4 regions of the Pseudoalteromonas sp. SG41-2 genome follow, and region 1 is predicted to be linked to each of the others. Evidence: predicted binding sites of a transcription regulator. Region 1 holds the regulator's gene; each other region holds the start of a gene.
The links. The regulator sigma-54, encoded in region 1, starts transcription at its own class of promoters, with help from an activator protein. The targets are predictions, from matches to a motif close to GTTGGCACGNNNNTNGNNT.
Positions count from the first base shown of each region.

Region 2: a site for sigma-54 is predicted at 2,263-2,281, ahead of H5186_RS06750 (PAS domain-containing sensor histidine kinase). Genes of this name have one in related genera too.
Region 3: a site for sigma-54 is predicted at 1,996-2,014, ahead of flgB (flagellar basal body rod protein FlgB). Genes of this name have one in related genera too.
Region 4: a site for sigma-54 is predicted at 4,541-4,559, ahead of H5186_RS12455 (hemerythrin domain-containing protein). Genes of this name have one in related genera too.

Region 1 covers NZ_JACJFK010000037.1:6,219-14,410, reverse strand. Annotated here, with positions in the region: gene H5186_RS20620 (KpsF/GutQ family sugar-phosphate isomerase) at 1-15, shown strand, start outside; gene kdsC (3-deoxy-manno-octulosonate-8-phosphatase KdsC) at 15-566, shown strand; gene lptC (LPS export ABC transporter periplasmic protein LptC) at 563-1,117, shown strand; gene lptA (lipopolysaccharide transport periplasmic protein LptA) at 1,107-1,640, shown strand; gene lptB (LPS export ABC transporter ATP-binding protein) at 1,637-2,362, shown strand; gene H5186_RS20595 (RNA polymerase factor sigma-54) at 2,429-3,925, shown strand; gene hpf (ribosome hibernation promoting factor) at 3,954-4,241, shown strand; gene ptsN (PTS IIA-like nitrogen regulatory protein PtsN) at 4,246-4,698, shown strand; gene rapZ (RNase adapter RapZ) at 4,719-5,561, shown strand; gene H5186_RS20575 (HPr family phosphocarrier protein) at 5,590-5,862, shown strand; gene mgtE (magnesium transporter) at 5,986-7,344, shown strand; gene H5186_RS23165 (hypothetical protein) at 8,102-8,192, opposite strand, start outside.
Region 2 covers NZ_JACJFK010000006.1:86,003-94,194, reverse strand. Annotated here, with positions in the region: gene H5186_RS06760 (sigma-54 dependent transcriptional regulator) at 1-1,169, shown strand, start outside; gene H5186_RS06755 (DNA-3-methyladenine glycosylase I) at 1,588-2,175, opposite strand; gene H5186_RS06750 (PAS domain-containing sensor histidine kinase) at 2,316-3,428, shown strand; gene H5186_RS06745 (sigma-54 dependent transcriptional regulator) at 3,425-4,903, shown strand; gene fliE (flagellar hook-basal body complex protein FliE) at 5,082-5,414, shown strand; gene fliF (flagellar basal-body MS-ring/collar protein FliF) at 5,435-7,150, shown strand; gene fliG (flagellar motor switch protein FliG) at 7,143-8,183, shown strand; gene fliH (flagellar assembly protein FliH) at 8,187-8,192, shown strand, end outside.
Region 3 covers NZ_JACJFK010000006.1:142,824-151,015, forward strand. Annotated here, with positions in the region: gene flgE (flagellar hook protein FlgE) at 1-354, opposite strand, end outside; gene H5186_RS06995 (flagellar hook assembly protein FlgD) at 411-1,103, opposite strand; gene flgC (flagellar basal body rod protein FlgC) at 1,118-1,549, opposite strand; gene flgB (flagellar basal body rod protein FlgB) at 1,552-1,962, opposite strand; gene H5186_RS07010 (protein-glutamate O-methyltransferase CheR) at 2,162-2,992, opposite strand; gene H5186_RS07015 (chemotaxis protein) at 3,013-3,945, opposite strand; gene flgA (flagellar basal body P-ring formation chaperone FlgA) at 4,087-4,794, shown strand; gene flgM (flagellar biosynthesis anti-sigma factor FlgM) at 4,873-5,187, shown strand; gene flgN (flagellar protein FlgN) at 5,180-5,611, shown strand; gene H5186_RS07035 (Ig-like domain-containing protein) at 5,734-8,192, opposite strand, start outside.
Region 4 covers NZ_JACJFK010000014.1:8,373-16,564, forward strand. Annotated here, with positions in the region: gene H5186_RS12445 (alpha/beta fold hydrolase) at 185-1,195, opposite strand; gene H5186_RS12450 (TonB-dependent receptor domain-containing protein) at 1,446-3,770, opposite strand; gene H5186_RS12455 (hemerythrin domain-containing protein) at 4,078-4,503, opposite strand; gene H5186_RS12460 (S9 family peptidase) at 4,736-6,784, opposite strand; gene H5186_RS12465 (threonine/serine exporter ThrE family protein) at 6,938-8,164, opposite strand.

The sequences.
Region 1 (8,192 bases):
GCAGGAGTTTTATAATGCAGTTTGCTGACTTATATCAGCCACTTTCAGATGATGCTCGCGAGCGAGCACAAAAAATCAAACTCCTGATCTGTGATATCGATGGGGTGTTTTCAGATGGTCGTATTTATCTTGGTAACCAAGGTGAAGAACTCAAAGCGTTTAATACTAAAGATGGCTTTGGTATCAAAGCACTGATCAATAGCGGTTTTGAAGTTGCCGTGATCACCGGTCGTCATTCACAGATAGTTCAGCAACGGATGACTAGCCTGACAGTACCGCATATTTACCAAGGCCAAGAAAACAAGTTGCAAGCTTATCAACAGCTCAAGGATAAATTGCAGTTAAGCGATGAACAAATCGCTTACATAGGCGATGACGGACCTGACTTGCCGGTAATGGAATTGGTTGGTTTTGCGGTGGCAGTAAATGATGCGCATCCACTAATCAAACGCATTTCACATTATACAACCATGCTACCTGGTGGCTTTGGGGCGGTGCGTGAACTCACTGATTTATTAATGCTCGAAAATGGTAAATCATTAACCAGCGAAGGCACGAGCTCATGAATAGTGCGCGTTTAATATTATGCGTATTATTTGTCGGCTGCATGGTATGGCTGTGGTATCCGTATTTTTATCAAAGTACCGCCATAAAACAACACCAAGAAGATATAATAGCAAAACCTGATTATACTGCGGTGGCATTAAAACAAACCGCATTTGATGAACAAGGTAAAATTAGCCACAAAGTAACAGCTGCAAAAATGGAACTCTACCAACAGTTAGGGTTCACTTACTTTGAACAACCTATTTTTACACTCTATAATCAACAGCAGACGTGGCAAATTAATGCCGATGAAGCCACCTTATATGAAAATCATCAATTAATTTTAGAAGGTAATGTGGTTGCTAAAAACCTGACCAATAATGCCATGATTGAACATATAAACGCAGATAATATTCAGGTTGATATTGAACTACAAACCATGAGTTCAGAACAACCAGTTGAATTAATCGGACCAAATTTAAAAATCACTGGGCGCGGTCTCCATGCCGACTTAAAAGCCGAAGTGGTAGAACTAATTAACCATACGCGAACCATATATTATGACCAATAAATTTGCTCACTTGCTTGTTATACCAAGCTTATTCATTGCTTTTGCAAGCTTTGCTGAAAATACGACACCACCTGCAGATCAAGTCTCTATCAGTGCTGACACGCAGCTTGCCCAACTGAAAGACAATATCGGTATTTTTGAAAAAAATGTTGAAATCATTCATGGTAACCGCCGTATCAAAGCGGATCGACTTGAAGTCCATAAGCGCGAAGATTTAGGCGATAACAAACAACTACTTGTCGCAACTGGCAGTCCGGCTTACTTTGAAGAAAAACAAACTGATGGCACAGTAATGAGTGCCAGTGCTGATGAAGTCCGTTACGATGTCGCTAAGCGCTATTTAACCTTGGTTGGCAATGCACAAGTCACTCAGGCAGGTCAAAAAATCAATGCCAAAAGCATTACCTATGATATGGACCAGCAACTGATCAGTGCTGAAAAAGGCGCAAGCTCAAGCGATCGTGTGCACACCATTTTGGTACCAGTAGACAGTAAAAAAGACAAATCTAAAGGGCAGCCATGAGTACATTAAAAGCTGAATTTCTAGCAAAAAGCTATAAAGGTCGCCAAGTTGTAAAAAGCGTGGGTTTAGAAGTTAGCGCAGGCAGCATTGTTGGCTTATTGGGTCCTAATGGCGCTGGTAAAACCACCACCTTTTATATGATTGTGGGTTTAGTTCCAAGCGACAAAGGTAAAATCAGTATTGATGATAATGACATCACCTTACTGCCAATGCACAGTCGCGCACGGTTAGGGATTGGCTACCTGCCACAAGAATCATCCATCTTCCGTAAATTAACTGTTTATCAAAACCTGATGGCTATTTTAGAAACTCGTAAAGAGCTGAATAAACAAGCCAGAGAAGAAGCGCTCGACAGCTTACTTGATGAGTTTAGCATTCAACATATCCGCGACAGCCAAGGTATGGCATTATCTGGCGGTGAACGTCGTCGAGTTGAAATTGCACGCGCTTTAGCCGCAAACCCAAAATTTATCTTACTTGATGAGCCTTTTGCTGGCGTTGATCCTATTTCAGTGTTAGATATAAAGAAGATTATTGAACACCTTAAAAACCGTGGTATTGGCGTGCTTATTACCGACCACAATGTACGAGAAACCCTTGATGTTTGTGAAAAAGCCTACATAGTTTCTCATGGGGAGTTAATTGCATCAGGTACCCCTGAGCATGTACTCGCCGACCAAACAGTCCGCGATGTTTACCTGGGCGAGCAATTTAGGCTATAAAGCCACGCTCGGCTAAGTATCTGCTAGACTTAACGATGATAACAATAAAAGGATTGTTAGAGATACATGAGGCAATCACTCCAGCTGCGCATGGGCCAGCAACTTACAATGACACCACAGCTGCAACAAGCAATTCGCTTATTGCAACTCAGTACATTGGATCTCCAGCAAGAAATTCAAGAAGCGCTCGACAGCAATCCATTGTTAGAGCTAGAAGAACATGAATATTCAGACGACACGGCTGGTAAAAACGAACAAAAACAAGATAACGATGACTTAACCGTTAGCGCATCAGCAGACGACAAGCCAAGCGAATATGAACAAGAAAGTAGCGAAGCATTAAGTAAAGAGACCTTAAGTGACGAAATGGCTATGGACGTCACCTGGGACGAATACATGAGTGCTGCGCCAAATACGTCATCTGGGCCAATGCCTGAAGATGAGTCAATTTATCAAGGTGCCTCAACTGAAACCTTGCACGAATATCTAATGTGGCAATTACAACTCACACCTTTTAGTCCAACCGATGAAGCCATTGCCATTGCGATTGTTGAAGCCGTTGACGATTCAGGTATTTTAACCTTGAGCTGCGAAGACATCGCAGAAAGCTTAAATCAAGGTAATAACGAAGAAGAAATCGAACTCGACGAAGTGCAAGCAGTGTTAAAACGCATTCAGTTGTTTGACCCTGTTGGTATTGCTGCGCGCAGCCTACAAGAATGTTTATGTATTCAATTAAATCAATTTGATCCTGCAACTCCTTGGATTAGCGAGACAAAAATGATTTTAACTGATCATATCGATTTATTAGCTAGTCGTGACTATCGCACTTTGATGAAAAAGACTAAGCTTAAAGAAGATGAACTAAAAGAAGTAATGACACTGATCCACAGCCTTAACCCAAAGCCTGCGGATACCATAGTACGCGAAGAATCAGAGTATGTTATTCCTGACGTTTCGGTGAAAAAAATTAAAGGTCGCTGGGTGGTTGAACTCAATCCAGACAGCATGCCAAAAATTAGAGTGAACAGCCAATATGCGGCGATGTCACGCTCTGTAAAATCAAGCACTGACAGCCAATTTATACGCTCGCATTTGCAAGAAGCTAAATGGTTTATTAAAAGCCTAGAAAGTCGTAACGAGACGTTACTCAAAGTAACCAACTGCATTGTTAAACAGCAGCAAGGATTCTTTGAGCATGGCCCTGAGGCCATGCGCCCTATGGTACTAAACGACGTTGCCGAAATGGTTGAGATGCACGAATCAACAATTTCTCGTGTAACCACCCAAAAATACATGCATACCCCTCGTGGTATATTTGAGTTAAAATATTTTTTCTCGAGCCATGTAAGTACTGAGAACGGCGGCGAATGCTCATCGACAGCCATTCGAGCATTGATCAGAAAATTGATCAGTGCAGAAAACTCAGCGAAACCATTGAGTGATAGTAAAATTGCAGATATATTGGCAGAGCAAGGTATCAAAGTAGCTAGACGGACTATTGCAAAATACCGCGAGTCACTGGCTATTCCACCGTCAAATCAACGTAAAAGTTTGATTTAAGGCGTAAAATCACAAGAGGAAAATGCTTATGCAACTAAATTTAACTGGTCGTCATGTAGAAATTACTGATTCATTAAGAGACTATGTAAACAATAAGTTTGCCAAGCTTGAAAGGCATTTTGATCATATCAATAATGTCCATGTCATTCTTGATGTAGAAAAGCTAAGCCAAAAAGCAGAAGCCACATTACATGTCAGTGGCGCTGAATTATTTGCCTCAACTGAGCACCAAGACATGTATGCAGCCATTGACGGACTAATCGACAAACTTGACCGTCAGGTAATTAAACACAAAGAGAAGCACGCTCGACACTAACACTATGAAATTAAGCTCACTTATTTGCCAGGACTGCAGTAAAGCTGCGGTCCTTTTTAATAGCAAAAAACGGATCATTGAATTTATCAGCCAATTGGCTCATGAACAACTTCCTCAGCTATCACAACAAGAAATCCTCAACGCACTACTGTCGAGAGAAAAACTAGGTAGTACGGGTATTGGTCGTGGTATTGCTATTCCTCATGGCCGTATGAGTGGTGTTGAAAACCCGCTAGCAATAATTATAGTGAGTGAATCACCGATTGATTTTGATGCGATAGATAATCGCCCAGTTGATATATTTGTAGCTCTCATCGTGCCAGATGGTGATAGCCAACTTCATTTGAAGACGTTAGCCACAATTGCTGATAAACTCAACGACAAAGATTTTTGTAAACAACTACGTAGCGCAAAAACAGACCAAGATTTGTATCACGTAATTGCTGCGCAATCGTAGCCAAATGAAGGAGAATTTACATGGAGTTAATCATCATCAGTGGGCGTTCTGGCTCAGGTAAATCTGTTGCTCTGCGTGTAGTAGAAGATCTTGGCTATTATTGTGTAGATAATATTCCGGTAAACTTATTACCTTCATTAGTGCGCAGTGTCTCTGATAATTATGACAAAATTGCCGTCAGTATTGATGTCCGTAATTTACCGAAAGAGCAGGAAGAATTTAACGATATTCTTGAATACTTGCCTGGTTTTGCAAATCCGACGCTATTTTATTTAGACAGTGATGATCAAACCCTGATCAAACGTTTTTCTGAAACTCGCCGCTTACACCCATTATCTTTGGACTCTTTGCCACTGGATTTAGCTATCAAGCAAGAAAAAGTATTACTTGATGTATTAACTACTCGCGCTGACTTTATACTTGATACCACTGATCTGAGTGTCCACCAGCTTGCAGAGTCAATCCGTGAAAAGATTTTAGGGAAAAAAGATAAAAAACTAATCATTACCTTTGAATCATTTGGTTTTAAATATGGTATCCCAAAAGAAGCTGATTATGTTTTTGATGCACGCTTTTTACCAAACCCACATTGGGAGCCTGAGCTTAAGCCACTTACAGGCCTTGATCAGCCAGTAAAAGATTATTTAGCCAGCCATAGTATCGTACAAAAATTCACTTGGCAGATCCAAACCTTTGTACAAACTTGGTTACCGCATTTGGAGCGTAATAACCGCAGTTACTTAACAATTGCTATTGGTTGCACCGGTGGTCAACATCGCTCAGTTTATCTAGCGCAAACTATAGGTGAAAGCTTCTCGATGAGCCACAGCAATGTGAAAATTCGCCATCGTGAACAAGAATAACAACTCACGTTTACAGTAAGGAATGTTGATGCGTTTAGAAGATACATTTTTAATAAAAAACAAACTCGGTTTACATGCTCGCGCAGCCAGCGTATTAGCGCAATTAGCTGTGCAGTTTGATGCCAGCATCACACTTCATCAAGATGACAAACAAGCCGCAGGCGATAGCGTACTCGGCTTAATGCTATTAGAAAGTAGCCAAGGCAAAGAAGTTAAAGTTGTATGTGAAGGCCCGGACGCTGAACCTGCTCTTGCAGCAATTGGCGAGTTGATCGCACAACGCTTTAACGAACAAGAATAGCTCGTAGTCAGTACCACTAAATTGCGTTAAACTAAATAAAGTCGTTAATTAAACAGACCAAGCGCGTTAATTACCGACAACTGTTACCCTACCTATCAAGCGTATTAATTTTTAAGGACGCCAATGCCAGAAGCTTTTGAACAAGATTACCCACTACAACAACTAAAACAAGTGACCAAGTCACTTAACAGTGGTCAATTTGTTCAAGTAAGGCGTATGTTGGCAAAAACAGCTCCGTGTGACACCGCATTATTACTCGAGTCATCCCCACATAAAATTCGTACCTTGCTATGGCAACTGGTTGATCCAGATGTACAAGGTGACGTACTCGAAGAACTCTCAGAAGATGTTCGTTTAGGGATCATTGCCCAAATGGAGCCGAAGCACATCGCTGCGGCAACTGAGGACATGAGCCACGATGATCTAGGGGAAGTACTACGTAGCCTACCTGATACCGTCTACAAAGACGTTGTTAGTGCCATGGACAGCCAAGATCGAGAACGTGCAACTCAAGCACTCTCTTATCAAGAGCGCTCTGCTGGCGCGCTAATGAACACTGATACAGTGACCATCCGTCCAGATGTCACTATCGACGTAGTACTGCGCTACTTACGTTTACGTGGTGAGCTACCAGAAGGTACCGATGATCTTTATGTTGTTGATAAACATAACTGCTTTATAGGTGCCATGTCGTTAACGACCTTGTTGACTAACTCGCCAGATAAAATCATTCGCGACTTAATGGATGAAGATTGTGAATCTATCCTCATTTCGATGGATGAAACCGATGTAGCACAACTGTTTGAACGTCATAACTGGATATCAGCCCCAGTGGTTGATGATAATGACCATCTACTTGGCCGTATCACCATCGATGATATCGTTGACGTTATCCGTGAAGACGCCGAGCATAGCTTATTAAGCCTAGCCGGTCTTGATGATGAAGAAGATACCTTTGCCCCAGTGTTAAAAAGTTCGAAAAAGCGCTCAATTTGGCTTGGCGTTAACTTATTAACCGCGCTACTTGCTGCGATTGTGGCAAGCTTCTTTGAAAACACCTTAGCAATTTTACCTATTCTAGCGGTACTCAACGGTATAGTGCCATCCATGGGTGGTGTTGCGGGCAGCCAAACATTAACCCTCGTAATACGTGGTATTGCAGTGGGTCATATCAACCAAACTAACCAACGCTTTTTACTGATCAAAGAGCTTGCAATCGGCGCAATAAACGGGATTGTTTGGTCCATTTTAATTGCCGGTGTTGTTGCTATTTGGCAATGGGACTTTAAGCTTGGCGGCGTACTCGCCTTTGCCATGTTTATGAACTTAGTAGCCGCAGGTATCGCCGGTGCCAGTATTCCGCTGCTATTGAAAAAAATGAAAATTGACCCTGCATTAGCTGGCAGCGTAGTACTGACAACCGTAACCGATATTGTAGGGATCTTCGCCTTCCTAGGCACCGCCACATGGTTGTTGGTGTAGTTAAAAATTAGTTAAAGGTTAAACCCATCGTAGGCGCGAGTTTATCTCGCGCATCTCTTAGCGTTACATCAACCTCATCCGCCAACTTAGGCAATGGCTTTAGCCATGAATGTTATCAACCGCGCGGCATAAAGCACCGCCTACGATAAACCCAAAACTTTAACACCCGTAGGCGTTGAGCTTGCTGACGCACAAACTCCGAGCCACATTTAAAACGCGGTGGCAAGCCACTCGCCTACAAGTGATTTAACACCGAGATAAACGTTAAAACCCGTAGGCGTTGAGCTTGCTGACGCACAAACTCCGAGCCACATTTAAAACGCAGTGGCAAGTCACTCGCCTACAAGTGATTTAACACCGAGATAAACTTTAACACCCGTAGGCGTTAAGCTTGCTGACGCACAAACTCCGAGCCACATTTAAAACGCGGTGGCAAGCCACTCGCCTACAAGTGATTAATTAGACATCAAAGTAAACCTTAACACCGTAGGCGTTAAGCTTGCTGACGTACAAACTCCGAGCCACATTTAAAACGCAGTGGCAAGTCACTCGCCTACAAGTGATTTAACACCGAGATAAACTTTAACACCCGTAGGCGTTGAGCTTGCTGACGCAAAAACACCTATGACTATAATAAAATGAGAGGTTAAACATTCTTGGGGAAGGTTATAAGTGGATGTTCTTAATGAAAATAACAACATACACTTATAATTTTGGTATATAACATCCTAGCAAAATCCTTCTAATATCTACTTATTTAAAGCCCATTCCTTGCTGCTTTTACTTCGCTCCTTGATGCGCTATTCATTAGTTCCTTCCATTGCTGTGCCGTCCAAAGTGGCTTTGCG
Region 2 (8,192 bases), on a different contig from region 1:
TCTGTGAACCTTTTAACCATGATGTAACGACTCAATTACTGCATGATTGCCAACAGTATCAACGGATGTTGCCAAATGAGCATAAACACGCAAAACCGCACAAAACCTTTGATGGCTTAGTTGGTGAAACTGAAGCGGTTAAAGATGTACGCTTTTTAATTGAACAAGTTGCTAAAACGGACGCCAACGTATTAATTTTAGGCGAATCAGGTACTGGTAAAGAAGTGGTTGCTCGTAATGTTCATTTACTATCAAAACGTAATACAGGGCCATTTGTACCCGTTAACTGTGGGGCTATACCTGCGGAGCTGTTAGAAAGTGAGTTGTTTGGTCATGAAAAAGGCGCGTTCACCGGTGCTATTTCAGCGCGCAAGGGCCGCTTTGAACTTGCTCAAGGGGGGACGCTGTTTTTAGATGAAATTGGCGATATGCCGCTGCAAATGCAAGTAAAGTTATTGCGAGTGTTACAAGAGCGCAGCTATGAGCGGGTTGGTGGTACAAAACCAATTCAAGCCGATGTACGGGTGATTGCTGCTACACACCGTGATCTTGAACAAATGATAGATCAAGGAAGTTTCCGCGAAGATCTATATTATCGACTCAATGTTTTTCCTATCGAAAACCCATCTCTTGCAGAACGTGCTGATGATATTCCATTATTATTAAAAGAGTTAATGCGCCGTATTAATGAGCAAAGTGGTACTACCGCTAAGTTTACTGAGCGGGCAATTGATAGTTTAAAAGAGCACACATGGCCGGGGAATATTCGCGAGTTAGCGAACTTAGTTGAGCGTATGGTGATCATGTTGCCAGATAAAGTGGTTGATATTCCCGATCTACCAGCAAAATATCGTTATATTGAAGTTGATGCTTATGAACCACAATATCCCGAAGAGCTTATGGAGCGTGATGCTTTCAATGATATTTTCAGTACTGGTTTTAGTGATTACGACGATGAGCCAGAAGTTGAAGCAATTCAGCCATCAGCAGACCTTTTACCCGACGAAGGGATTGAGCTAAAAGATTATTTAGCTGAGCTGGAAATTAGCCTGATCACTCAGGCCTTAGAGCGTTATGATTATGTCGTAGCGCGTGCTGCGGAGATCTTGGGTGTACGCCGCACAACCTTAGTTGAAAAAATGAAAAAATATAACCTATCACGAGATTAACACGTGCTAAGTTGCTAATATTTTACTTCGCAATATCAGTAATTACAGAGTGTGGTCGTCGTTTACGGTGATAAGTTCATTGACGCGCTAAAGCACTACCTACCATTTCGGTGCTTGCAAATAGTTACTTAATTTTTACCACCGAGGCGCTGCGCGCTACACGGAGCTGAAGGGCTAGGACCCTAATCCCTTCCTCTTTGAACTCGGAGTTCTCTGTGGTGGATCAATCATTTAAAGGTCTTTTGCACAAAGAGAAGTGAATGAGATCAAATGAGCAGATAAAAATATATATAAATCTTTCGTGGCTGAAGCCTGCTTATATGTGGGTTAAGCATTTGTAGGAAATGGCTTCAGCCATTAATTCCTAGACGCTAGATTTAGGATCCTAGCGCCTAGTCACTTTTCTAGCTCTTAACACCTAGTATTTTTCAATAATCTCAGCTTTACGAAAACAATCATTACTGTGATCATTCACCATACCACAGGCCTGCATATGGGCGTACACTGTGGTTGGACCTAAAAACTTAAATCCCCGTTTTTTTAAATCTTTTGCAAATGCAGTTGAGGCCTCTGTGATTGCAGGGTAGTCACTAAGTTTATCTAACTCATTCACTAACGGCTTACCACCTACAAACTGCCATTGATAGTTACTGAAGCTGCCAAATTCTTGCTGAATTTCAATAAAACGTTTGGCGTTATTTATAGTTGCTACAATTTTTAAACGATTACGTATAATTGTTTCATCAAGCATTAATCGTTCAACATCGTGCTCGTTCATTTGTGCGACTTTTTCTACATCAAAATCCAAAAATGCACGACGATAGCCATCACGTTTCTTTAAAATCGTATACCAACTTAATCCTGCTTGTGCTGATTCCAGAGTAATAAATTCAAAAAGTGTTTGGTCATCATATACTGGGATCCCCCATTCATCATCGTGATAGGCAACATAGTCATCTTTACTGGTATCGAGCCAAGGGCAGCGACATAAATTTGTTGAATTCATAGTGTCTCCTTGCTTTGCTTATTTTAGTTTGTCATTTTTTTGTCGCGTTATTTATACGCTAAGCAAATGAAATTAATCAATATAATTGTTGGTACAATTTGTGCATTTAGCTAGTTAGATCCTGTAAACGAGAATGCATTATGGCCTTAGCTAATGTCTTAAAACCACAATTTATCACAGCGACCCAGTATAACCCATGTTTACTGCAAGAAGAGTACATTGGTGAGTTAAGTGAATTACGCCAGCAAGCCAGTTGGTTAAGTCATTTAGTAGATACAATGCCTGCGGGTGTTGTGGTGCTTGATGGTCGCGGTTTGATCGCTAAAGCTAATCAAATTGCAACAGACATGCTAGGGGAGCCACTCGAAGGTGAAAAGTGGTTCAGTGTGATCCAGCGCTCGTTTCGGCCCCAACAAGATGATGGCCATGAAGTATCGCTAAAAGATGGACGCTTAATTAAGTTAGAAATAACGGCATTAGCGCCAGAGCCAGGGCAATTAATCTTAATGACTGACTTAACCGAAACGCGTCGTCTACAAACACGCGTTGCACATATGCAGCGTTTAAGTGCATTGGGTAAAATGGTGGCATCTTTGGCACATCAAGTGCGAACACCACTGTCTGCTGCGATTTTGTATGCCGCTAATTTAGGTTCAAAGCGGTTACCCGAAAGCTCGCGAGGCAATTTTCATACTAAGTTAATGTCGCGTTTAAAAGATCTCGAAACCCAAGTAAACGATATGTTGTTGTTCGCAAAAAGTGGCGATCAGCAAGTTGTTGAACATGTTTCCATGCAGCAATTATTAACTGAAGTGAAAACTGGCGCTGATGCTATGGTCGCACTTAATAATAGTGAACTTCAGGTCAGTTTACCTGAGCCTGATATCGAGATAATGGGCAATAAAACTGCGCTTGCCAGTGCCATTCAAAACCTTATTCACAATAGTATTCAAGTCATTGGCAGTAATGCACTCGTTCAATTAAGTGCGCAGCGGGATGCGAGTGACCCCGAGCTAGTGTGTATTACTGTAAGTGATAATGGCCCTGGGGTCGATTTAAGCTTACTTGATAAATTATTTGAACCATTTTTTACTACCCGAAGCCAAGGCACAGGTTTAGGCTTAGCGGTAGTTAGTTCAGTCGCAAATGCACACCAAGGACGAGTTGCAGTAACGAACAATGCTCAAGGCGGAGCCTGCTTTAGTTTACTGTTACCTATTTGTACAAAGTCAACATCGGCGGAGGCAATATGAACAACACGATTTTAGTGGTTGAAGATGATGCAGGGCTTCGTGAAGCCTTGATTGATACGCTTGAAATGTCTGGAATAGATTGCGTTGCGGCTGACAGTGCTGAGCAAGCTATGGTGCTACTTAAAAAAGACAGCTTTTCGCTGGTCGTGAGCGATGTGCAAATGGGCGCGATGAGTGGTCTTGATTTACTGCGCAGCATAAATCTTAATTACCCTGATCTACCGGTTTTAATGATGACAGCGTATGCGACTATTGATGATGCTGTTGAGGCTATGCGGTTAGGGGCAATTGACTATATGGCCAAACCGTTTGCGCCCGAAGTGCTACTTAATATGGTAAGCCGCTATCTACCTGAGCCAGAAAAAGAAACTGATGGCCCGATTGTCGCCGATCCGAGTAGCATTCAGCTATTAGAACTTGCAAGTCGGGTTGCTAAATCGGATGCCAGTGTGATGGTGCTTGGTCCTAGTGGCTCAGGTAAAGAAGTACTCGCACGCTTTATCCATGATAAATCAGATCGCGCAGAGCAGCCATTCGTCGCAATAAACTGTGCTGCGATCCCTGAAAATATGCTCGAAGCTACATTATTTGGCTACGAGAAAGGCGCGTTTACTGGTGCGATTCAAGCTTGTCCGGGTAAATTTGAGCAAGCACAAGGTGGCACAATTTTACTTGATGAAATCACTGAGATGGATTTAGGCCTACAGGCTAAGTTACTACGTGTATTACAAGAACGCGAAGTTGAACGTTTAGGTGGTCGCAAAACTATTAAGCTAGATGTGCGTATTTTGGCTACCAGTAACCGTGATTTAAAAGAGGCTGTGGCTAAGCACCAGTTTAGAGAAGATTTATATTATCGGTTAAATGTATTTCCGTTGATGTGGCGTCCACTTTGTCAACGTCCAGGCGATATTGTCGTGTTGGCAAAGCATTTAATTGAACGTCATCTCAATAAAAGCAAAGAGCCTATCGCTGTACTTAGCGAACCGGCAGAGAAAAAATTATTAGCTCATACTTGGCCAGGTAATGTGCGTGAACTGGATAATGTGATCCAGCGTGCGTTGATATTACGCCACGGTGATATGATTGACGAAAGTGCTATTTTTATTGAAAATTTAACCCAGACTCCTCTAACTGCGGCTTTATCAGCAAGTTTAGTGCCGGTTAATTCAGCACCAGAAAACACTACTTCGGCGGTTACAAGTTCACCAACTAATGATGCTTATTATGATCTGCAAGCGCCAGCAATAAAAGCGACAGCAGAACGCAATCAGCTGCGTGAAGAATTACCAAGCTTGGATTCGGGAAGTTACAAAGATGAACTTAAAGATAAAGAGCATAGAATTATTTTAGAGACCCTAAATCGTTGTCAAGGCAAGCGTAAAGATGTAGCTGAAACATTAGGGATCAGCCCACGAACATTACGTTATAAATTGGCACAAATGCGTGATTTGGGGATCACCTTACCTGCTTAAGCCTCTATAATTTTTGTTTTCCTTCACTATTTAATTTACGCTCAGCCTTGCTGGGCGTAAACTTGTCAAAACTCTGACAACAAAAACACATCTCAAGCTATTGATATTAATTAATTTATTAGTTGGCATGCTTTGTGCTTTATTAAGTTATTAGTAAACTGCATCGTCAGAGACAATTATGAAAATTCAAAACAGCGCATTATTTCAAGAAATGCAATCTATGGCTCTCGAAGCTGGTCGTAGTAATCAAGTAAACAAATTACCGACGCAGGCGCAGCCTACTTCGAGCGCCCAATTTGGCGATTTGTTAAGTGATGCACTCAATACCGTGAATGGCCTTCAAGCTGATGCAAAACAAAAAGTCGTAGCGGTTGAAATGGGCGACCGAAATGTGTCATTAGCGGATGCGATGATCGCATCACAAAAATCATCGGTTGCCTTTGAAGCCACTGTACAAGTTCGTAACAAACTTGTAGAAGCCTATAAAGAAATCATGAACATGCCTGTTTAACTAGGTAGTGGAGAATTATTGTGGCGCAATCTAATCAATCAACAGATCTTGCTTTGGCCGGCGGCGGTATCGACCAAACTGATAATGACGATCAACAAGAACAAAAGTCAGGCTATTTAAGTGCATTAAACGGCGTTGATGTATTACGTCAGGTCACTTTAATTATTGCATTAGCGATTTGTTTAGCGATCGCTATTTTTGTGATTATTTGGGCACGTCAACCAGATATGCGTCCACTTGGAAAAATGCCAACGGAAGAGCTAATTCAAACGCTCGATTTTTTAGATGCACAAAAAATTGACTATCAACTTGATGGCAATGTGGTTTCTGTTCCTGAAAATGAATATCAAAATATTAAATTGTTAATGACCCGCGAAGGTATTGAGCAAGCGCCGAACTCGGGTACTGATATTATCATGCAAGATATGGGTTTTGGTGTTAGTCAGCGTTTAGAGCGTGAACGTTTAAAGCACGGTCGTGAACAACAACTTGCGCGCACGATCGAGGAACTACAAAATGTCACGCGTGCTAAAGTATTATTGGCAATCCCGAAAGAAAATGTTTTTGCTCGTCGTGAGAAAAAACCATCCGCAACAGTTGTATTAACTTTAAAACGTGGTCGTATGCTCGGTAGTGAAGAAGTGGACGCCATTGTTGATATTATTGGTTCAGCAGTGCAAGGTTTAGAGCCGTCACGAGTAACTGTAACAGACCAAAATGGCCGATTACTTAATTCAGGATCGCAAAGTGCGTTAGCTGCTCGCTCACGTAAAGAATACGATATTGAACGTAAACGTGAACAAGAATATCTAGATAAAATAGATGGTATCTTAATGCCAGTTATTGGCATGGGTAACTACACTGCACAAGTCGATTTAAGTATGGACTTTAGCGCGATTGAAGAAACTCAAAAACGCTACAACCCTGATTTACCAGCGGTACGCAGCGAAACCACTTTTGAAGAAAACAACATCGGCGGGTTAGCTATCGGTATTCCTGGCGCGCTGACAAATCAGCCCCCAGTGGATTCGAATATTCCTGAAGTTGCCGGTCAAGGTGGTGCAGGCTCTGGTTCATCACCCAGTCGCACTCATAAAGAGGCGACACGTAACTATGAACTTGATACTACTATTTCCCATACACGTCAGCAAAGTGGTGTTATTCGTCGAATTAGTGTGTCTGTGGCAGTCGATTATGTGGCAAAAGTGGGTGAAAATGGTGAAACGACTATGGAGCCTCGCTCAGTTGAAGCACTGTCAAATATTCGTCGTTTACTGCAAGGTGGTGTGGGTTTTGACTTACAGCGTGGTGATGCATTAGAAGTAGTGACAGTACCGTTTGTACGTGAACCGATGGACTTAGCTATTGAAGTACCACTGTGGGAACAAAACTGGTTTATGAAAGTTGTGCGTTTAGTGCTTGGCGCATTGGTTATTATAGTGCTAATCATGGCGGTGGTTAAACCTATGCTGAAACGCTTGATTTACCCAGATGATACCCTTGAAGAGTATGATGATGATGCGCTTAGTTCTGGTGTAGATATTGGTGATAACACCCTAGATATGCTAAATAAAGATTTTGATTCTGCTTCGGTTGGCTTCTCAAGTGATGGTACACTACAGTTACCAGACCTACATGGCGATGAAGACTTATTAAAAGCTGTTCGTGCCTTAGTAGCAAATGAGCCAGAACTCTCCTCACAAGTTGTGAAAGCGTGGTTAACTGAAGATGACTGATCAAGAACAAAAACAACTGCCAGCAGCGTTTGATGTTGATAAATTAGACGGTGTAGATAAAGCCGCAATTTTATTGCTAAGCTTATCCGAAGAAGATGCAGCGCAAATATTAAAGCACCTTGAACCTAAACAGGTGCAAAAAGTGGGTATGGCAATGGCGGCGATAGATGATCTATCGCAAGCCAAAATCAGTGCCGTGCACAATTTATTTATAGAACAAATACAAAGCTTTAGTACGATTGGCTTCCAATCAGAAGATTTTATCAAAAAAGCGCTTACTGCGGCACTTGGTGAAGATAAAGCGGCAAGCCTCATAGATCAAATTGTTATGGGATCCGGTGCCAAAGGCCTTGATTCATTGAAATGGATGGACTCAAAGCAAGTTGCCAATATTATTCGCAATGAGCATCCGCAAATTCAAACGATTGTTTTATCTTATTTGGAGCCTGAGCAATCGGCCGAAATTTTAGCGCAGTTTCCTGAAAAAGTGCGCTTAGATTTAACCATGCGTATCGCCAACCTTGAAGAAGTACAACCTGCGGCTTTACAAGAATTGAACGAGATCATGGAAAAACAATTTGCCGGACAAGCTGGTGCGCAAGCTGCGAAAATGGGCGGTTTGAAAGCGGCGGCTGATATTATGAACTACCTCGATACCAATATTGAAGGTCAGTTGATGGATTCAATCCGCGAGCATGACGAAGAGATGTCACAACAAATCCAAGATTTAATGTTCGTATTTGAAAACTTAATGGATGTTGATGATCGTGGTATTCAAGCTATCTTGCGAGAAGTCCAACAAGATGTACTGATGAAAGCCATCAAAGGTACAGATGATGCATTGAAAGAGAAAATCCTCGGCAATATGTCAAAACGGGCTGCAGAGATGCTTGCTGATGATTTAGAAGCAATGGCACCTGTGCGGATCAGCGAAGTTGAAGCCGCGCAAAAAGAGATCTTATCTACGGCACGTCGTCTCGCTGATTCAGGTGAAATTATGCTTGGTGGTGGTGGTGGTGAGGAGTTCTTGTAAACCATGAGC
Region 3 (8,192 bases), on a different contig from region 1:
AACGATAAAGTTATCTTTATCTAATTTAAACGCCCCTGCACGAGTGAATGTTTTATCTTGTGAGCCTAACTCATTGCTAAGAGCAAAGTATCCTTCACCTCCTATAGCAAGATCGAGTGAATTTTTAGTGCCTAATGTTGAACCTTGATGAAACTGCTGTGCTACAGATGCTGTTTGTACACCATCACCATTTTTAGTTTTACCCGAAGAAAAAACTGATGATGAATAAACATCGGCAAACTCAGCTCTCGATTCTTTAAAACCGTAGGTATTTACATTAGCGATGTTATTAGCAGTAACATCCAAATCTTTTTGTGCGGCAGCAATGCCAGTTAATGCAATATTAAAACTCATAATTCACCTCTAACCTATAAAATTTAGCCAATAGGCTAAAAAATAAATAAAATTTATCACGCAATTTCTGCGACATCAGACAGCTTAACTGCCCCTTCTTTAGTGTTAATAATAATACCGTTAGCGCCATTAATATTGACGCTATCAATATTTTTATAAGAGGCCATGGGTAAACTAGTAAATTCTTCGCCCATGCTGCCCTCTGCTTTGATATTGTATTCTCCTGGCGGAAGGCTCTCACCGGCTTCATTTTTTCCATCCCAGTTAAAACGTAAGCCACCAGCAGGTTTATCACCTAACTCAATTACTCTCACTAGTTGTCCGGAAGCATCTGTAATACTGAGCCTTAAATCTTTAACGGGACTTTCAACAGCAATCATGCCCGAGACATCACCACTGCTGTTAAGATCTAATGTATCTGATTCAACTAAAGCTTTTTTGCCTACCAGAGTTGATGCTTGCAACGCTGAATTAGAGGTCATTGAAGCAGCCAAAGACTCAAACTTTGAATTTAAATTTGAGATACCTTCTGCCATGGTAAAGTTCGTCATTTGTGCAATCATTTGGTCGTTGTCCGCAGGTTTACTGGGATCTTGAAACGACAGTTGCTGCGTTAATAATGAAAAGAAATCCTCTTGCGTTAATGCATCACTTTTCTTTTCACCAGTCTTTTCGTCAGCCTCTTGTTTACTCGGCCAACGAAGCGAATCTATATAGCTTGATGATGCAGTATTTATGTCGTTACTCATAATCTAACCCTCAATTACCGCTGCCCAAGCAACAGTGTTTTACTTAACATTTGCTTCGCTGCATCAGCAACTTGCACATTGGTTTGATAAGAGCGTGAGGCGGAAATCATATTAGCCATTTCTTCAACGACATTAACGTTAGGTTTGTAGATATAACCATTTTCATCCGCACTGGGGTGATTTGGGTTATATTCAATTTGCAGTGGTTTATTACTCTCTACAATGCCTAGTACTTTAACGCCAACAGACGATCCCTGCGTATTACCAGTTGATTCTGATGCTTTCATCAGTTCAGCTGCAAAAACAGGGTGACGCGCCCGGTAAGTTTTGTCTTGGCTTGAGCTAATGCTATTGGCATTGGAAATATTACTTGCGGTGGTGTTCAAACGCACATTTTGCGCACTCATACCACTACCTGAAATATCAAAAACGTTATATAAACTCATGCTTAGGCTCCTTGACTACCGAGGGCTTTTTTAAGGCCTTTAATTTTACTACTCATAAATTGCAGGCTTGCCTGATACTCTAATGAGTTCTTTGTATACAAGTTTCGTTCCACTTGTATATCAACCGAGTTACCATCACCTGTATCTGCTTGATTTGGCGAACGAAACATTTCACTATTACCGATATAACGACTACCACCTGCAATGTGATTCGGGTTAGTTGTTACCATGTTATTGCCGCCTTGCTGGTGGCTTTTTGCCGCTTTCAATGCTGAGGCAAAGTCGATATCCTTCGCTTTATAGCCCGGCGTATCAGCATTAGCGATATTGGTTGCTAATAACTCAGCACGTTGCGAACGGATCAACATTGCATGAGGATGAACCCCAAATGCTTTATCAAAACTGATAGCCATAACCATCTCCAAAAAATTGACTTAAGATGATTAATGCAAAAGGTGAGCCAACTAGGTTAGTGTTTTATGATGTGTTTAATTTTTGATTTAAAAAGAAAAACGATGTGGAGGCACATCGTTTTATCGTATTCTAGATTCGGCTTTACTACCGATGAGACTTGAGTTACTTGCGTTTTAGCGCGTTATTTACGCTGGTAAGTTATTTCTTTTGATAAATAATACCAGGATTACAGCGTACCATATCAAACTCGTTACTTAACCCTGACATAGACTCTGAAGCACCTAAAAATAAATACCCCTTAGGGTTAAGTGCTTGAGCAAACTGAGCAATAATTTTGGCTTTCACCTCAGGTGCAAAATAAATCAGCACATTACGGCAAAAAATAATATCAAATTTGCCCATTAGTGCGTATGAATCTAATAAATTAAGGTGTCGAAAACTCACTAATTTTTTTATTGAGTCGTTAACTTGCGCCATCCCATTGCCGCTATCTTTGAAGAACTTCTTCCTGCGCTCTACCGACAGCCCTCTAGCTAAAGCAAGAGAGTCATATTCTGCATGTTTACACATATCTAACATAGTATTAGAAATATCGGTGCCGATGATCTGCGCGCCCATTTTTAATACACCCGGCTGCTTAGCTTGAAACTCAGCGACCGACATGGCAATAGAATATGGCTCTTGTCCTGAGGAACTTGCCGCTGACCAAATTTTCAACGGTCGACGCAACTCTTTATGCTCTGGGAATAACTTACTTTGTAATAGTTCAAACGGGTATTGATCCCGAAACCATAAAGTTTCATTGGTCGTCATAGCATCAACAACTGCGGCACGTAACTGCCGCTCATGCGGACTCAGTGTTTTACTGACCAATTGTGACAATGACTCAACATTGAAACGAACCATTAGCGGAGCAAGCCTGCTTTTGACTAAATAAAGCTTATTATCACCCAAAACAATGCCACATTGTTGCTCTAAAAAAGAACGAAACTGATCGTACTCACTTTGTTGTAAATGCTTATTTTCCAAAGTAACACCGCCTTTTCAAATTAGTCACAATGAACCCATTTTTTCACTGCTGTAGCTAACTCATCCGGATTGAACTTAGCAATAAAGTCATCAGCCCCCACTTTTTCAATCATCGCTTGATTGAACACACCACTGAGTGATGTATGCAGAATAACATGTAATGGGGCTAACTTTGGATCTGCTTTTATTTCAGCCGTGAGGGTATAACCGTCCATTTCTGGCATTTCAACATCAGAGATCAATAAACCAACTCGCTCGGTAATATCATGCTTACAGTCAAGTGCAGCAATTTCCCGGAGGCGAATTAATGCTTCTTTCCCGTTTTTAGCAAGCTCAGTCTGCACGCCTAACGGCTCTAGAGCACGTTTGACTTGATTACGAGCAACGGCAGAGTCATCGGCAATAAATACGATGCGCTCACCTAAGTCTTTTTGAATTTCACCATCATTAGCTATTGCTGCACTGACTTCAGTATTTACCGGGCAAATTTCATTTAATATTTTTTCTACATCAAGAATTTCGACTAACTCATTTTCAATTTCTGTCACTGCTGTTAAATACGAATATCTGCCAGCCCCAGACGGTGGCGGCATTATTTTTTCCCAATTCATATTTACAATTCGCTCAACGCCGCCAACCAAAAAACCTTGTACGGAGCGGTTATATTCAGCAATGATAATAAAACTATCTTTAATATTCTCGATCGCAGGGCCACCTACAGCCATTGATAAATCAATAACAGAAATAGTTTGCCCACGTATATGTGCGACACCTCTTACATAGGCATTCGACTTCGGCATGTTTGTTAAAGGAGGGCATTGCAGTACTTCTCTCACTTTAAACACATTAATACCAAAGCGCTGCCGCCCTCTTAGCTTGAATAATAATAATTCAAGACGGTTTTGCCCAACCAATTGAGTACGTTGGTTAACTGAGTCTAAAATGCCTGCCATTTCAATCTCCTGAAGAAAGCGAATAAGAACGGAACAATAATTGCTTTCTTTCTGTAAAGCTACATAACTACACGGGAGCGTCTGTTTATTGACGCTAAATATTTATACCCTGTTTTCAACCATAAGCATAGTCGAAACATTATGAGTTTGTTAAAAAAAAGCCGAAGATACAGTGTTTTTTATTTTCTTGCTAGCTTATGCCTAGTTACTCCACTGTATGCACAAACATATAGCAAAGAACAATTGCAAGAACTTGCTGTATCCCATGTCTATGATCAATTAGACCCTAATACCGCCGATGATAAGGAACTCAATGCTCTAACATTGGATAGTCGGATACCTGATCGTGGCTGCAACAGCGACCTTGCATTTAATATTCCTACTGAGCCGCCATTTAATCGCCAAATAACCGTACAAATAAAATGTGATGACCTCAATGGTTGGAGTCAATATGTTCATGTACGTATGATTGAACTCACCCCTGTGATTATAGCCACTGAAAATTTAAGTCGCGGGGAGGTTATTGAAGCTCATCATTTACGTTTGATTATGAAACCAAAACATTTCGTAAGAGCGCAGTATTTACAAAATCAAGAGCTGCTGATTGGTAGCCGCAGCAAACGTAATATCCGCAGTGGTTACCCTGTTGCATTAAATCAAATCTGTATGGTCTGCAAAGGCGATAATGTCACTATTTTTGCAATAATTCGAGGATTGAAAATAAAAACTTCCGGTTTAGCCCTAGAAGATGGTACTTTAGGAGAGCAGGTAAAGGTTAAAAATGCAAAGTCAGGGAAAGTTTTAAATGCCCGCGTTGATGGTGTTGAGTCTGTGCAGGTAATTATTTAAATTTTCGTATTTGTGCTAAAGTTTCTAACATGGTTGCCGATAACAAGGCATGTGTTGGATAATGTATAGGTTAAAATCATGGTAAGCCAAGTAAATAAAGGTCAGCAACAGGCTAATGTGTTGACCAATGCTAAACAGCAAAAAATTGATTTACAAAATAATAATGCTAATACTGCGCAAGCAACTACGCCAAAAGCGACTGCTGACTCAGTAAGCTTAACGCCACAAGCGCAACAATTAAAATCTTTGCAAGATAAAGCACAGCAATCTTCTGGTTTTGATAGCAACAAAGTGGCTGAGCTAAAAAAAGCAATTACTGAAGGTAAATATCAAATCGATGCTGAAAAGCTAGCTAAAAATATCGCTGCATTTGAGTTTGATGTGTATGGCTGATCACACCAGTTTGATCAGTTCTAAACTTGTTATGCAGCTAAATTGCTTAACATCCCTTGCTGATATCTTAGAAGATGAATTAACCGCTATAGCCTCCCGTCGTGGCGAGGGCCTTAAAGATATCGCGAAACAAAAACTTACCTTTTTAAGTCAAATTCAAACGTTAGATAAAGAACTCAAAGCCTTATTTGCAGGTAATGACGTTGAATCTGACGAAGTAACAAGCTTAACGAGTGATGTGCATAAGCTATTAGAGTCATGTAAAAAGAAGAATGACGTTAATGCTCATGCAGCCCACCATGCACAATTAACAGTAAAACAATTGAAAGACATTTTGATTGGTGTGCCAACCTCTACAACATATGACCAAGATGGTAGTGTTGTTCATGGTAACAGTAAGATCGTCCATAACTTAAAAGCATAATTTGACTCCTACTTTTAGTTTTACAAAATTCCCTTTATTATTTTTCTTTCCCTATTTAAAATTATCTCGAAAGTGATTAAGCGCGGGACAACCCGCGCCTTATATCTTTTGCTTAACAATAATTAACTATCAATTTGATTATTGCCGCTTTCGATTAATTTCTTAATCATTTCCTCTGATTGATTTTGCACATCAAGAGCAGGCTCCGCAGTAGCTTTCTGCTGTGCTGTAAACACCAGACTATTACTCTCACTCACAGGATCGAGTGCGAGCAAGTTATTTTGTTCACTCTCTGCAAGAAGATCTGCAACTGTTAATTGACTCAGTTGTGGTGTTAATTCAGATACCGGAGCAACACTGCTAATTTTACTTAAATCAATACTATCATCGTTTGATGATAATAATTCAGTACTATTATCACTGCCACTGAATTCAGCGCTAGGTTCAACACCTGCAGAACTAACATCCACTCCATTTATCTCAAGGTCCTGACCATTAATATCAACCACTCTTATATTACCGATTGAATCTGTAATGCTAAAGCGAGCATCGCTTAAGCCTGCGCCAAGTAAATCGGCCAAATTTACATCAACAATGCCGATATTCCATGTGCCATTATTTACAACAGCCCCACCATCACTTAATAAGGTGATCCCGAGTGCCAGCGCATTATCAAGCCTTACAATAGCTCCATCTTCAGCATCAGTTTCACCATCAAAACCTGTCACAACTAGGCCTAACAATATACTATTTGTATCTATGTTCGTAAGTGATGGCGGGATAGTATCTATCTCAAGACCTGTCATCGCAGAGGTAGCAGTGGTATTCCCAGCAATATCTGACACTGTTGCACTGACGGTATAACTGCCATCAAGCAGAATATCGTTTGGTGAAATACTCCAACTACCATCGCCTTGCGTAGTAGTTGTTACTGATGTTTGCGCTATACCATTATCAAATATCAGCGTGACTGTGCGCCCTGCTTCACTCGATGTGCCGCTGATTTCAGGTGTCGCATCATTGGTTAATATCAGCCCACTCGTAATGGCAATAGTCGGAGCAACCGTATCAATAACACCTGATTCTTGTACCGTGGTGGCATTACCGTATTCATCCTGCACGGTCACATCCACAGTATAACTACCCGCTGCAAGTGCTGTATTTGGTTCAATTAACCAATTACCGTTACTCGCAGTTGTGGTTGTAACCGTTTGCGTGTTACCTGCCGCATCAGTAAACAATACAGTAACTTGGCTATTTCCAGGTGCACCAGTTACTGTGCCGGTGATCTGAGGTGTTAAATCATTTGTGTCACTGATTACATCAATAGCAATAACAGGACCCGTTAAATCTAATATTAGTGTCGCGGTATTGCTACCTTGATTACCTGCACTATCATTAACCGAGGCGGTAATTGCGACACTCCCTTCAGCCAGTATTTGATTTGATGCAACACTCCATACTCCCCCAGCTTGTACCATAGCAGTAACTGTATCTGTAGTACCTAAGCTATCAACTAGTACTATGGTAACTATTGAACCGACTCCCGCATCAGTGCTACCCGATATTACAGGTGTTGCATCGCCACTAGTACCAGGCTCATTAATAGTCAATACCGGTGCAGTAATATCAACTAAACCGCTAACACTAGCATCTGCTGTTAGCCCTGCTTCAGTGACTGTCGCTGTAACAGTATAAATACCTTCGCTAAGAGCTTGAGTAACTAAGACAATCCACAAACCATCGACTACTGTTGTATTATAAGTTTGTGTCTGGGCCGCGCTATCCGTTACTGTAACAACGACTGCACTGCCATCGACAGCGTCACTACTGCCACTGAAATTGGGAGTTGTGTCATTGGTATCTGCAGGAGCAACAATTGCAATGCTTGGTGCACTGGTATTCAATAATCCAGTTACCGACGTTGAGGTTGTTGAATTACCCGCTAAATCAGTAATACTTGCAGCGACTGTGATAGTGCCGTCAACCAGTGAATCTGTAACATTAATTGACCAACTGCCATCGGCTTGTACTTGCGTCGTATAAGTATAACTGGAATTATTATCGGTAACTGTGACGCTCAATTGCGTACCTGCAGGCTCATTAGTTAAACCACTGAGTTGAGGGGTGGCTACATTTATAGTCCCTATAGAATCAACCGAAATAGTTGGCGCACTGGTATCGATCACAGCTGTTGTTGAAGCTGTTGTAGTCAGGGCCGCACTATCTGTCACTGACGCTGTTGCTGTGAATGTGCCATCAGGTAAAGCTGCTGCCGTGGCTTGCCAATTACCATTACTATCTATAGTAGCAATTAAATTTTGAGTATTACCATTACTATCCACCACAGTAATAGAAACTGTGCTTCCTTGTGGCTCATTTGAATTACCACTTATGGTTGGCGTACTATCATTAGATAATGATAATGGCGCTATAGTTAACTCTGGTGCTTCTGTATCTATACTTAGGTTCGCTGTTTGATTGATACTGTTACCTGCACTGTCACTCACAGTCGCATTAATATTATAATCGCCATCAGTAAGAGTCGTTGTAGTGACTTGCCATAAGCCAGATCCATTTA
Region 4 (8,192 bases), on a different contig from region 1:
GTTGTTATTTTTTAGTGCCATCAAAATATTAAAAGTGAATCCACATGCTAATTAACAATATTTTTCTGTTATCGCTAAAAGGTATCTAATAGTAGGCATTTATGTTTATTAATTGGTTTTCAAAGGTCAGCGTTGAGTAATCAAATCAGCTGTTAATAACTTTAACCGCTGATCTGCCTAAATATTACTCTAGTGGCTTTGAGCCTGCTTCTAAGGCTTTTAACAATACAGCTTTAAAGCGCTTAAAATCTTCAATATGGGGTAAATGACCTAAATCAGTCAGTTCAAGTAGTTGGCTGTGAGGAATTAATGCCGCGGCTGATTTACCTAATTGATCGTAGCGGCCAAGTTCATAATCTACCCCTTGTTTCTTCCAGTTACGGCCAGGTCCTGTTCTGTCTCTTGTACCTATAATTAGTGAAACAGGCATGATGAAGTTTTTAAACTCGGTGATAACGGGTTGAGTAAAAATCATGTCGTATGTTTTTGCGTTAACCCACGCTACTAGCTCTTTATCTGGGCCTTGAATTTGTCCGGTGATAAAATTCGTCAGAGCAGCAAATTGGTTATTCCATTTTCCGTCATAGTAATTTTTTTGCTGGTATGCTTTTACCCCGGCAGGTGTTTTAGTTAACTCATTTTTATAAAAAAAGTTAGTGTCTTTATAATCAACATATTGCAGGTAATTTTCAAGGCCAATAGGGTTGAGTAAAATTAATTGTTGGGTTGTTTGTGGATACATAAGCGCAAAGCGACTTGCCAGCATACCGCCCATAGAATGACCCAATACAATTGATTTATTTATATTAAGTTGGCTCATTAAAGCATGGGTGTGACTAGCTAAGGCTGCAAAAGAGAATTGATAATCTCGTGGTTTAGATGATTTTCCAAAACCAATTTGGTCAGGTATCAGCACGCCATAACCGATTTTTTGTAGCAATAGTGCAGTTTCAGTCCAGTAATGAGCGTTAAAGTTTTTACCGTGCATTAAAGTCACAACGGGTTTACCAGCCTTTGCTGGTAAGTAAATATACGCCATTTTTAACGACAGCCCTTGTGAGTCAAGGTTAAAATAGTTAACGTCAAAATCGTAATTATAGTTGCTTAATAATGCGTCATAACTCAGTGGTTGCGGCGTTTGTGCATTTGCAACACCGAAGACAAAGCATAAACTTAATAGCCATATTCTATACATAAGATCCCTCAATGATTTAAATTAAATCTTTCAGAACATATCTTTACATACTAAGCGAATAAACTCTAAAATTTAATTCTATAAGTTAAGGCTTCCTTTGCTTATTCATCGGGAACCCTTATTGAGTATACGCTTTAATCTGCTTCGGCCACGGATCTGTGTTGGGTGATGAAGTATAAAAGGCACGGTTAAATCGTAATAATAAAAAGCCCAGCATTATTGCTGGGCTTTATTTTTATAGCTTTTTATTCTAGAAACTGTAACTCATTGATACCCACAAGCTGCGTGCTTTTTGGGTGGTATTGTAATCAGATGTACATTCGTACTCTTCCTCTGAGGTTGCTAATAAGCAAGTACGGCTTGATAAGTCGTCATCTAACAGATTATTAATACGGGCATTTAATGCTAGGCTATCATTAATTTTATAACTTGCTGCTAAATGATATAAATCATAGGCTTTGTAGTAGAGCTTTTGTGTTTCAGGGCCCTGTGGACCAGACACATTTGCCGTACCACGGTAACGATCGCTGCGGATTTCAGAAATAAGTGAAATACTCAAATCATCCAATGGTTGCCATGCAAGCGTTAAGTTATACATATTTTTAGGTGTATTAACTAAAGGTAGTCCTTCATCACGGCCACTTTTCACTTCACTATCGGTGTAAGTAAAGTTACCACGTAGTGACAACTGTTCAATAATCTGCCAATTAGCAGCAATTTCAACACCACGAGTAGCTGATTTATCTACGTTAGCAGCTTGCGTAAAGGTGGTGCTACCGATGCCTGCCCAACCTGCGCCAATTTCAACACAAGGTTCATCAGCTATGGCCACTTCACAGTTTGGTAAGTTATCTTGGTTAATGATTTTGTCTTTAAAATCATTGTAAAACACCGTTACGTTACCACTAAAACTATCACTGCCATTAAAGTAAGCAGCCATTTCGTAGTTTACACTGGTTTCAGGTTGTAAGTCTGGCGTGCCAACAAAAGGTTTAGTACCTTGGCCACCAAAACCTGTAATACCAGAGAATAGTTGGTTTGGCTCTGGGGTTTTATATCCTGTGCTGATACCACCTTTGAAAGTCCATTCATCAGCAGGAGAGTAGGCTAAATAAGCGCGAGGACTAACTTGTGAGCCAAAGATATTATGATGATCATAACGAGCGCCGAAAGTTGCAGTTAGATTTGTGGTAATTTCCCAGTTATCTTCAGCAAATACAGCTGTTTGACGATGATCTTGAGTCGTACCTTCACGGAAGCCATCCCCGTACATACCAAATACACCATCTTCCATTTCGGCATCAAAATATTGTGCGCCTACTACAAAATAGTGGTTATCTATATTTGATTCAAACTTAGTATCAATAATTAAGTTATCAAGTTTTAGTGTACGCATTGGGCGTGGTAAAAAAGTCTCATCAAGTTGAGCGTAAATTGCATCCGTTAGTTCTGGCTTGTCGATGCCTTGATCCTGTACTGCTTGGTCCCAAATGGCCTGCACACCTAAACGCTCTTGTACATTAAGAGGTAATGAGCGACCAAAGTTTTCACTGCTGCTTTGGGTCATGCTGCTGGTAAGCGTACCAACATCGTATCGACCAACATGTGCAAATACAAATTGCTCACGTTCAACACGTTGATATGGAGTATAACCAACGCGTGGCTGTACAATGCCTTTGCTAACACGCCATAAACTGACTGGGCTATCTAACGTACCCGTTTGACCTTCGGTGTTATCGTAACGCTGTTTGGCTATGTCGTACTCAAAGGTAATTTCATTCTGATTATTGATCAGGTAGTTTATTGTTGCGCCGGCATTCCAGTTACGTGCTGCAACGATTTTTTTATCGCCAAAGCTACCATCATCAACCCACATGCTGCCATCTGGAAGTGGTAAACTTTCGCTGTAAGTTGGCTCACTTTCTTGACGGTCATAAAAACTACTACGGATCCCGTAAGTTAATCCCTCAACGCCGCTTGGGCCGGTCAAATATATATCGACTTTATTATCGTTACCGTATTGATCGTCTTGTTGGATATTACTGCTTACCGTGACGCTACCATGGGTGCTATCAAGATTTTTACGAGTGATAATATTGATTACACCACCGATTGCATCAGCGCCATATAAAGTGGACATTGGGCCACGAACGACTTCAATTCGCTCGATAGCCTCAAGTGGCGGCATATACATAAATTGGCTGTTACCAAAGTTGTTTGGGCCTATATTACCTACATCACTTTGACGGCGGCCATCAATAAGCACTAGAGTATAGCTTGCGGGTAAACCACGCATGGTAATACTAATATTACCGTTTTTATCTTGTCCGGCACCAACATCGATACCTTCGATATCACGAAGCGCATCAGCAAGGCTAGTAAATGGCTTATTTTGTAGATCTTCGCGAGAGACAACCGAGACACTTGCAGGTGCATCTATTAATTTTTGCTCATAACCAGAAGCGGTGACAACCATCACTTCCATATTTTCAGCTGTGTCATCATCAGCAATAAGTGTTGTTGATGTTAATAATGCACTGATCAGTGAGGCCAGATAAAGCGGGCGGGATTTCATTGTACTTCCTTCATGACAAGAATAAAGATTATTAATCTAATAAGCAACCAAGGTAGGTATGATAACAATTATCAGTTGTATGTTCAATTGCGAAATATTTACATTCAATGAATGATTTTCATATTAAATAAAGGTGGGGATGGAGCATGAGCATTAAAAAACCCAGCGTTTGATGCCGGGCTTAGTTAATTTAAGAGTGTTTGCTTAGCCAAGTATTGACCGTGTTAGAGGTGCCTAATAAATGCAAATGGTATAGAGTTGTTGCTATTTAGAGAGCTTTATAAATTAAAGCGGGCACATATAGCAGTTAACTCATCGCATCATTATACTTTTCGGCTAGACTTTCTTTTTGACTTTCGGTTAGCGCTTTACCGGCTAGTTGAAATACTTCATGCTCTTCTTCAGCCAGATGATGATGTACAAGATGATGTAATTTTTTAGCGGTCACAAGCCACACTGGTGAGCTCATATCAGTTTCTTCAAGTTGCTCAATCAATTCATCAAGTTCATGATGCTCTGCAATACTATGACGGGCTTTTTCATGGGTTAAATCATCAAACATCAAAGGATTATAGAAATAACGCTCTTCAAATTTAGCATGTTCTACTAACTCATGTTTTAAATTATCCATAAGAGACTGTCTATTCGGTGACTCCCCCTGGGTTTTTATCAGCGCATCGACAAGCGAACGTTGTTTGTCGTGATCATTACGAAGTGCTTCAAAAATATTCATGGGTTTTCCTTGCTTTACTCATTAATTACAATGAATATTGCAAGACAGAAGCCAACTTTTAAGTTGTTGTAATATATTGATTTAATTTTTTATATTTGAGCTTGTTAAGGTGTTTTCTTGTAAAAATTACCGAGTTAGGTCTTTATATTACATCCATATTCATTGTTATTTAAAAGCAAAAAGGCCAACACGAATGTTGGCCTAAAAGCGTATTTAACACAAAATAATAGGATTATTTATTGGCGTCTTTTACCGCTTTTAACTTGCCTGCATGGTCAATCTCGAATGCTGGCATGTCTTTTTTGCCGTCAATTAAATAGTTATCCATCCAACGCATTAAACGTAAACTGTAATCATATTGCGCGGCTACTTTACGGTTACCATGACCTTCGCCAGGATAGTATACAAGGCGTACATCTTTGCCTTGTACTTTCATATAACGGTACAGTTCCATTGATTGTGCAGGGTGTACGCGAGGATCATCTTTACCATGCATGATCAGTAATGGTGTTTTAGACTGGCCTGCCCAGTAAATAGGGCTGCGCTCTAAATACCACTGCCATTTATCCCATGGGTATGAACGTGCATGCACAAGATTCATTTCGTTAGAAATATCAGTAGTTCCAAATTTAGATAGTTGGTTGGTAACACCTACAAACATCACGCTCGCAGCAAAGTGTTCAGTCAATTTTGTTGCGGCCCATGCTGATGCATAACCACCATAAGAGCCACCCGTAATACCAACACGTTTAGTATCAACTAAGCCCATTTCAACAAGATGCTGTTTAAAGTCAATTAAATCGTCAAACTCTTTACCTGCATAGTCGTTTTGACCAAGCTTTGAATAATCAACGCCTTTACCTGTAGAGCCACGGTAATTTGGGTAAAATACTGCATAACCACGTGCTGCTCCCATTTGACCTGGACGCGAGTAGTTTGTTACCCAACCGTCTTTGTCATGGCTTTCAGGGCCACCGTGCACTGACATGATCAATGGATAGCGCGTGCCTTTTTCATAATCTAATGGGTAGACTAATACGCCATCAATCTCAACACCGTCGCGAGCCTTAAGTGAAATAGTTTCTTGCTTAGCAAAACGTTTGTCATTCAACCAGTTGTTTGAATCCGTTAAACGTTGTGCTTTAGAACCACGAATAATGAATACTTCATTTGGGTGCTTTGCAGTGTTTGCACGTAGCGCTAAGGTTTTATCTGAATCAGAAATACTCAGATTTGATGCAATAAATTGGCCTTCATTAATAATTTTTTTGTATTTATTAGAGCCGGTTTTAATGCTCGCGACAAAACTTTGCGTACCTACATTGGCAATAAAATTAAGCGTGTTGCGTTTATGTGACCATTCAAAATCAACGATATGACCCATGAAATTAGGTAACCAATCACTTACTTCACCTGTTTTTGTGTCAGCTAAAAATAAACGACCAGCGGCTGGATCATGCTTATCTTCGGCACCTAGAATTGCGATGTAACGACCATCATGAGACAGTTCAGCACCGTCTAATTTACCTTCAGTAGCAAACGACATCGTCACTTGATTAGTCGCAATATCAAATAAGTGCCATTGTGATTTAGTGTATTTGTCGTCAATTAGCGCTGTAGGCTGGGTTTTTACTAATAACTTATCGCCTTTTGCGGCCCAGTTTACATCACTTACATAGTTTGCAACGTTAAGCGCTGTTGGTGTAAGAGGTTTATCTGTTTTGGCTAAATCGACAATAAATAGTTGTTTATCTTTTAAGCCTAGCTCGTACACCTCAGCCATAAAGCCTAATTTTTTCAGCTCTTTTTCAGATTTATCAGCCGCTGGCATAGCTAAAATAGCGAGTTGTTTGTTATTCGGGCTTAACTGATAGCTAGAAATTGATGTGTCTTTAAGCGATAGTACTTTTTGCGCTTGACCACCATCCACTGGAATTTGATATAACGCGGTAAACTTGTCGTCTTTAAGTTTTGCTAAAAAGTAGATCGTTTTGCTATCGTTTGACCATTGAATACTCTTGATACTTACAGAGCCGGTAATGAAAGGACGCTCGACACCTTCATCATCGACGACATAGAGTTCGCTATAATTGGCACCATTCTCGTCGACGTATAATTCACGTGGCACTGAGCGGGTAAATGCAACATTGTCACCATTTGGACTAATGCTGGTTTGAATAACTGACTGAATTTTAGGGATATCTTCTACAGTAAGCGATGTGGCTGCAAATGCCAGTGAGCTTGAGAGTCCAAGAGCCAGTGCTAGGCTAGTTTTTATCATGAATTTTCCTTCGCATGTTTTAATTATCGAAGGATTATAACAAGGTGTACCTTAAATGCTAAAATATGCGATTAATACGCACAAGTAGGCGTTTAATGAAGAGATTAAAGTGATAAGGTTTAAGCGCGATAGTAACTACCGCACTTAATTGCTTTATAAACTCTTTTTCGGTGGGAGTGCAACGTTGGCAAAGATTAATCCAGCCACCAATGACATAAATATTAGGAAGGTTTGTTGGCCGATGTGCTCCGCATACACAAAGTCTTGCCCTTCAATTAATGAGTTTAGACCTATGTAAGTTTTGCTACCTGGAACTAATACAATCAAGCCTTGCATGGCAACAATTGAGGCAGGAGCGTTTGCTACGCGGTTAAATAGGTTACTAAATACACCCACCGCAAATGCACCTACAAATGTTCCTAAGGTGTAATCTAAATACATCGCAGAGCCAATACTGCTGCCATAAGCGATAAAGCCAGAGGCGATAGACCATGTAGCATGTTTTAGTTTGGTTCTAAAAATAACGATTAAGCTGCTACAGAGTAAAAAGATTGCCAACCAAGCCGTCCATTTAGGTAAAGGGTCAGGTTGTACGAAATCGGCTTGGCCGAATAGTGCAAAACCAATCGCAATGCCGATGAAGGCACCAAAATACAGTTTAAACAACAGCATAAAAGCATCCATCACACGCGCTGTACCAGAAACTAAATGCCGCGCTGCAAGTTCTGCTAGGCCCAGTGCTAATGCAAGCCCGGGTATAAACACAATAATCGCAGACAATACCACTAAACGAATATTAATCCCGACGTCTAAATGCACGCTTACAGCGCAGGCCAAAATAGCCGAGACTATCGCCACTAATGGCTCTAACATATGGCCCACGCGTTTTGAACGCGCTGACCACAGTACAAATAAGTAAACGACAGAGGTAAGTAGCGCTGACCAAAATACGTCATTCCAGCTGGTGCCCATCAGCATTGCAAATGCGCCGCCTGAGGTGGCAAAGGCAACCCCTGTGGTAAAGCGATTATACGGATTTGGCATAATAAAAATGGCGTCGAGTTGAACGTCAACTTCTTGTAGCGTGAGTTCGCCATTGAGCATTTTATTAACCAGATCATCGGTATCGGCTAACGAACCTAAATCGTGATCGCCAGGATCAACACGGGCAACGTGAGTATATTCATCTTCATGGCCATCGGTCCAAATTACAAAAGTAACGGAAGTGGGTGACATGACAAATGAAGATTTAAGATCAAGGTAAGTAGCCACTTCCATTAAGTGAGCTTCGAGTCGATAAGCTGGGGTGCCATACTTATGAAGCATCTTACCCAGTTTAACGATAAATTTGCGCTTTTCTGTGAACGTTGCGGTTTTCAAATTTGTATTGAGCCAAAATTTAAATTAT